DNA from 3 places in the Paenibacillus sp. FSL W8-0439 genome. Region 2 is predicted to be linked to each of the others. Evidence: riboswitches for the same ligand, from Rfam matches in the RefSeq annotation. Region 2 holds a riboswitch; each other region holds the start of a gene.
The links. A riboswitch is a leader RNA that binds a small molecule or an ion and turns the genes downstream of it on or off. The one in region 2 is predicted to bind glycine.

Region 1: linked by a shared signal. The riboswitch ahead of MKX36_RS19120 (alanine/glycine:cation symporter family protein) and the one ahead of gcvT (glycine cleavage system aminomethyltransferase GcvT) in region 2 are both predicted to bind glycine.
Region 3: linked by a shared signal. The riboswitch ahead of sdaAB (L-serine ammonia-lyase, iron-sulfur-dependent subunit beta) and the one ahead of gcvT (glycine cleavage system aminomethyltransferase GcvT) in region 2 are both predicted to bind glycine.

Annotation. Positions count from the first base shown of each region.
Region 1 is NZ_JBBPAK010000001.1:4,460,934-4,463,198, reverse strand. Features, by position in the region: gene MKX36_RS19125 (glycoside hydrolase family 1 protein) at 1-677, shown strand, start outside; glycine riboswitch at 846-930, shown strand; glycine riboswitch at 942-1,036, shown strand; gene MKX36_RS19120 (alanine/glycine:cation symporter family protein) at 1,195-2,265, shown strand, end outside.
Region 2 is NZ_JBBPAK010000001.1:4,286,097-4,288,361, reverse strand. Features, by position in the region: gene gcvPA (aminomethyl-transferring glycine dehydrogenase subunit GcvPA) at 1-62, opposite strand, end outside; gene gcvT (glycine cleavage system aminomethyltransferase GcvT) at 186-1,286, opposite strand; glycine riboswitch at 1,366-1,462, opposite strand; glycine riboswitch at 1,476-1,549, opposite strand; gene gcvH (glycine cleavage system protein GcvH) at 1,958-2,265, shown strand, end outside.
Region 3 is NZ_JBBPAK010000001.1:437,371-439,635, reverse strand. Features, by position in the region: gene MKX36_RS01940 (DUF6359 domain-containing protein) at 1-643, opposite strand, end outside; glycine riboswitch at 858-972, shown strand; gene sdaAB (L-serine ammonia-lyase, iron-sulfur-dependent subunit beta) at 1,184-1,873, shown strand; gene sdaAA (L-serine ammonia-lyase, iron-sulfur-dependent, subunit alpha) at 1,863-2,265, shown strand, end outside.

The sequences.
Region 1 (2,265 bases), 170 kb from region 2:
CAGAAGATATTCTGAAAGCACAGCATGAAAATCAAATGAACCTGTTCTTTACGGATGTGCATGCTCGTGGGGAATATCCCAACTATATGAACCGCTATTTTGAAGAAAATAATATTGTGATCCAGACAGAATCCGGCGATGCCGAAATTTTGAAAAATAACACGGTCGATTTTATCTCATTTAGTTACTATATGACCTTGACCGTATCGGTAGGGCCAGAAGGCGAAAAGGCAGCAGGGAACCTGATAGGCGGTGTGAAAAATCCGTATCTGCAGTCTTCCGACTGGGGATGGCAGATCGATCCGATCGGCCTGCGTGTTACACTGAATACGTTTTATGATCGCTATCAAAAGCCACTGTTCATCGTGGAAAATGGCCTGGGTGCGTATGATAAGGTAGAAGAAGACGGCTCTGTGCATGACACGTATCGCATTGATTACTTGCGTCAGCATATTGCCCAAATGAAGGAAGCGATTGCTGACGGTGTTGATCTGATTGGTTACACCAGCTGGGGACCTATCGACCTTGTGAGCATGTCTACGTCCGAAATGTCCAAGCGCTACGGATTTATTTACGTTGATCTGGATGATGACGGTAACGGAACGCTTCAACGCTCCAAAAAGGACTCATTTAACTGGTATAAAAATGTGATAGCAACCAACGGTGAAGAATTATAATTCCATATCGTTTTGGCGGGTACAGCAGAGAAAATCCTCAGGATGCAATCTGCTGTACCCGCTTTTTGTATAGACACTCTATTGATTCTTTCAGAGGGCTTCACAAATTTTTCACTTGTAATAAGCTGAAATTTTTCTGTATAATGAATAAAAATTTCATATGTCTGGTTGATGTTTGCGGGAGATGGAATGAAAGTTCCAACCGAAGGGGCAAAACTCTCAGGTGCTTAGGCTGATTTACAGCAACGAGCAGGGACCGTAAACGGACAGAACTCTGGAGAGACCCTTAATTGGGCGCCGAAGGTGCACCGCAGATCACATCTGCTTAAACTCTCAGGCAAAAGGACAGAGACGCGAATAACCTGTGACAGGGATAGCCCTAGGCTTTTTATAAGCTTTTAGAGATGAAATCCTGCACAAGATGGTTGTATTTTTTCGTGCCTTTAACCTCTCCAGGAGTCGAATCAACAGATTTGACTCTTTTTTGTTTTCTACTATGCTGGAGGAGCGGGTTGAAATGAATTTGGTACATGTGTTAGAAACGATTAGCAGTTGGATATGGGGGGCGCCTCTCATCATCCTTGTTATGGGAACGGGGTTATGGCTGACCATACGTCTAAAAATGTTGCAGGTATTCCGCCTGCCCCTGGCGATCAAGCTCATCGGTAAGGCCCCGAATGAAGGTAGCGGGGATGTAAGTAGTTTTGCGGCTTTGAGTACGGCATTGGCGGCTACCGTCGGTACAGGAAGTATTGTCGGTGTAGCGACAGCCATTAAGCTGGGCGGGCCGGGTGCCTTGTTCTGGATGGTCGTTGCAGCCTTCTTTGGGATGGCGACGAAATATGCGGAAGGTGTACTTGCGGTAAAATACCGGGTGAAGGATCGGAATGGACAATTTTCCGGCGGCCCGATGTATTATATTGAAAAAGGCCTGGGACGCCGTTTTAAACCGTTGGCGATGCTGTTTGCTTTTTCAGGGATGCTGGTAGCGTTGTTCGGAATTGGAACATTCCCTCAGGTCAAGGCGATTGTATCTTCGACTGAAAACAGCTTTGGCGTTCCGCAGATTGTAACGGCGCTGACAATTGCTGTCCTTACAGGTCTTGTGACCATTGGTGGACTCAAAAGCATTGCCAAGGTATCGACGAAGGTCGTTCCTTTTAAAACAGGCCTGTATGTATTAATTTGTATCATTGTACTGATTCGATTTGCTGACCAACTTCCTGCCGCAATTGCGCTTGTGCTTCATTCGGCATTTTCAACTACATCGGCAACCGGCGGATTTGCAGGAGCTACGATTATGCTGGCCATGCGCAGTGGGGTAGCCAGAGGTATTTTTGCCAACGAAGCTGGATTGGGGAGCGCACCGATTGCAGCCGCAGCTGCCAAAACCAAATGGCCTGCGGAACAAGGGCTGATTTCCATGACGGGTGTGTTTATTGATACGATGGTTATTTGTGTGATGACCGGGTTGACGTTACTGGTTAGCGGGGTGTGGAGCGGGCCTACCGATGCAGGCTTGATGACTCAGCAAGCATTTTCCAGTGCATTTCCGCTGGGAGCAGAGCTGCTCACCATCATTCTGATT
Region 2 (2,265 bases):
ACCACACGCAGCATTTCGGTTTGATCTTGTTCGGTCATGGGGAGATAGCGATGCTGCTTCATAAGTTCTGGCTCCTTTCGAAAAGCAAAATTTAGATAGTAAATTAGCTAATACATAATCGTAGTTGGAAAATCCAGAATTTCGTATCTGACATGATCGCTTTTTTAGAGTGAAGAGGATTAAGATCAGCGTGACCGTTTATAAAAGGGGGCTGGGACCACTTCCGCACGCAGGCGTTTACCTCGAATTTCGACCTCTAACGGTGTAGATAGGGTGCTAAAACGACTGTCCACCAAGGCTAGCCCCAAATTACGCTTCAAGGTGGGCGATTGAGTCCCCGTTGTGACCTCACCAATGTGTTGGCCTTCCGCGAAGACTGGATAATGAGCGCGCGGGATACCGCGGTCAATCATTTCCAGCCCGATCAACTTGCGAGGAATTCCTTGTTCTTTCTGGTGTTGCAGTGCTTCTCTGCCGATAAAATCTCCTTTATTCAGCTTGACGAAGAAACCTAAACCAGCCTCAAGCGGTGAAATGGTGGCAGATAACTCCTGTCCGTACAGCGGCAGCCGTGCCTCAAACCGCAGTGTATCGCGAGCACCAAGCCCAGCGGGAATTAGCCCATACGATTCACCGCAACGAAGCAAACCATTCCACACGGCGGGTGCTTCCTCAGCAGGTATATAAAATTCAAAACCGTCTTCCCCGGTATATCCGGTTCGGGAGACGAGTGCTTTTGCTCCGAACAATTGCACGTTCTCATGGAATCGGAAAGATGCCAGATTCGTAATATCTGCATCTGTCACGGCTGCGGCAATATGTGCTGCTTCCGGTCCTTGTAATGCCAGCAATGCGATCGCATCAGACACATTCTCCAGATGAACCGATGCAGGTACGTGGCGCATGAGCCAATCCCAATCTTTGTCGATGTTGGAGGCATTCACAACGAGCATGTAGCGCTCTGGTCCTTTGCAGTATACAAGCAAGTCATCCACTACGCCTCCATCGGGGTAACACAGGAGTGAATATTGTGCCTGGCCCGGTTCCAACTGGCTGACATCATTCGTGGTTACCCATTGCAAAAAAGCCTCGGCTTCTTTGCCCTCAACCAAAAACTCGCCCATGTGCGAGACATCGAATAAACCCGCGCATTGCCGGACGGCCTCATGCTCTTTTTGGATGCCGCTAAACTGAACGGGAAGCTCCCACCCGCCAAAGTCAATACAACGAACCCCGGGCTGCGTCCCGTAGGACGAAAATAATGGTGTTCTTCGCAAATTAGACATTTTTTCACTCCTATCCAATGTAATCGGCTAAACAAAAAAGACAGGCTGAAAGAAACGTATAGACGGCAGTCCATACTCTTCTTTCAGCTCTGTCCTTGATACCAGAAAGTTACCCCGGTGTGAACCAGGTTTCCCCTTGGGTGATCCGCTCTAATCGCGAATGCTCTCCAGAGATGCGTCCGGCAGAGGTCCTTTTGCCTGAGAGATTCACCTGCAATGCAAGTTTACTCCTTCGGCGCTACCTTTTGGATCAACGGTAGGTTACCCGGTTTTGCAGGTAACAACTTGATCCGAGTTCGCGTGCACAACTGTCTCAGAAACGACAACAGCTATGCGAATCTTTTGGGTAGTCTCTCCCTCCGCGTTCATCCGCGTTTGCAGTTGTCGGGGTATTTCCAAAAGCATTTGCTATAACCCATTAATACGCAAATTCATTCAAAATGTCAATAAAAATGTCATATAAAACAATCCAAAAAACATTTAATGTATAAATAAGGATATGTAAGCGTTTGTTACAAGTTATCATTTTTTAATATTCTATGCTATATGAGATAACATGAAGTATTTTTGTTAGTATTATTGACATGAGTGTTCATGTTGTCATAATCTTAACCTGTCTAATACAGGTGATTAAAAGCATTTTATTCATGTGGAAGTGAGGCGAAAGCAGGATGAGTGAAGTGAAGCGGGAACTTTGGTATACAGACGAACATGAGTGGGTTCAGCGTACAGCAGACGGGACGTTGCGGATCGGCATTACAGACTTTGCACAGCATCAACTGGGTGATATTGTTTTTGTGGAATTACCTGGGGCGGGAGCAACGATTGAACAGGGGGCAGAGATTGGTACAATTGAATCGGTGAAGACCGTATCCGACCTTTTTGCTCCGGTGGCGGGAACCGTATTGAAAGTAAATGAAGCTCTGGAAAGCACACCTGAGCTGGTGAATGAATCTCCCTATGAAAAGGGTTGGATGAT
Region 3 (2,265 bases), 3.8 Mb from region 2:
AGCCTACATTACGTAATCCATTGGCAAAGTCGGAGAAGGCGCCTTCAATGACCCAATCTGCTGCACCAGCCGTCTGTGCGTGCGTATTATCGAACAGCACCTTTTTGCCTTTTCCATCCGGCAGTGTAGTACCGGGTTGACCCGGGTTGCCAGGTTCAGGTTCGCCAGGTTCACCTGGTTCCCCCGGCTCGCTTCCACTCACCAGTTCCACAGCGCTTGGACTTTTTACTCCACCAAAATTATTGTAGGCACCAAGCGTACCTGTCACGCGAATTTTGCTGCCGACCAGTTCAGGATGACCTGTTAACCCAAATTGCCCTCTGTACGCAGATGTCAGCTGCACATCCAATAGATTAGACGTGCTACGTTCATTGGCCTGGTCGGCAATCAGTACGTTAAAATCATTCGCAAACGGAGCAGAAAAATTAGCTGTTTTCGATCCGGTAGCATGTCCGACGATGTAGCCTTCCACCGTCACTGTACCTCCACTGCCTTGGCGCTGAAGTGCTTCGTCTACTGTCAATGCTCCCTCTGCCTTGACCTGACCGAATGGAACGAGGATCCCAATCAACAGCGATACGATCGCTGCTAGATGCAGCACCCCTTTCAAGCGTGAACCTGTGAACCGCAAGCCTTTTACCATACGTCAATATCCCTCCTATAATTCCATAAATGTACTTGTCCTCTATCAGATTAGCTGTCAATCTTCTAATTCCTTCCTGATTTCATCCATAATTATGTAAATTTTAATCTTTTTTATCGGAAACTCGCCTGTTTATGTAAAAATTGAAACCTGCGATTGACACCGAGCACGGCATACATTACGCTAAGAAAGATATGTAGAACGGTATACGCGAATGAAGATGACGGGAGAGTCTGTCCAGGGGCTTACACGCTGGCGGCACCGAAGGAGCAAGACGTCAGCACCCGGCTGGCGGATAATCTCTCAGGTCCATGTATCGTCATCTGACGCAACTCTGGAGAGAGCGCAAGCCACCCAAGGGGTAAGGCGGTAAGGACACCGCACGAAACTCTCAGGTAACGAGGACAGAGATAAGGGAAACTTCCTTATCCTGTCCTTTTTTGCGCTCACATTGTACGTTAGCATTAGGAACCGTCATAGCTGCGCACAAACGCGGAAATACCATATACTATGGTACTAGAACATACAGGGGGCCACACCATGCGTTTCAAAGATGTATTTTCCATTATCGGTCCGGCCATGACCGGACCTTCCAGTTCACACACTGCAGGCGCGGTGCGGCTTGCACGCGTTGCCCGTCACTGGCTCGGGATGCAGCCGGACCGTGCCCGCATGACACTGTACGGCTCCTTCGCCGACACCTACAAAGGACACGGTACAGACCTAGCACTCATCGCAGGCCTGCTCAATTACGATACAGACGACCACCGAATTCCAGATGCCGAGCAATGGGCGGAGCAGGCTGGAATGGCCGTGGAGTTTGCCGTCAGCGGACTACCCGCGCCCCATCCAAATACCGTCCGTTTTGAACTGTGGAAGGGTGAGGATCAGCGCACACTGCTGGGCTCCTCCATCGGCGGCGGCAGCATCCATGTCCAGCAGCTCAACGAATTCCGAGTCAACCTGACCGGGGAGCTGGCTACGTTGGTGCTTCTTCACTCGGATAAGCCCGGCACATTAGGTGCGGTGACTTCAGCACTCGGCGCTGCCGACATTAACATTGCCTATATGCATGTGGATCGCAAAGGCCGAGATGGTGAAGCACTTACCGCCATCGAAACGGACAGTCCTCCTACGGCTGAACTGATCGCAAAACTACGATCCTTACCACATATGTACGAAATTAAAATGATTAATTTGAAAAAAGGAGCTGAATCTGATGCGATTTAGCCATCTGCATGAAATCAGCGCCATATGCGCGGAGGAATCCACCACGATTGGCCGCCTGATGATTCAAGAGCAGGTACAAGAGACGAATACAACGGAAGAAGAAATCTTCCGCCAAATGTCTGATTATTATGAAGTCATGAAGGAGGCCGTTCATCGTGGTCAGACGCAAGACACCGTATCCCGCAGTGGATTAACGGGCGGTGACGGCAAGCGTCTGGCCGAGTATCTGCGGGCAGGGGAAACCTGCTCCGGCGACGCCTCCGCACTCGCCATGGCTTATGCGCTATCCGTGTCGGAGGTTAATGCGTCCATGGGGCGTATTGTGGCTACGCCCACTGCTGGCTCTTGTGGAGTCATCCCCGGTGTGTTCATTAGTGCACAGGAGCGGTTCG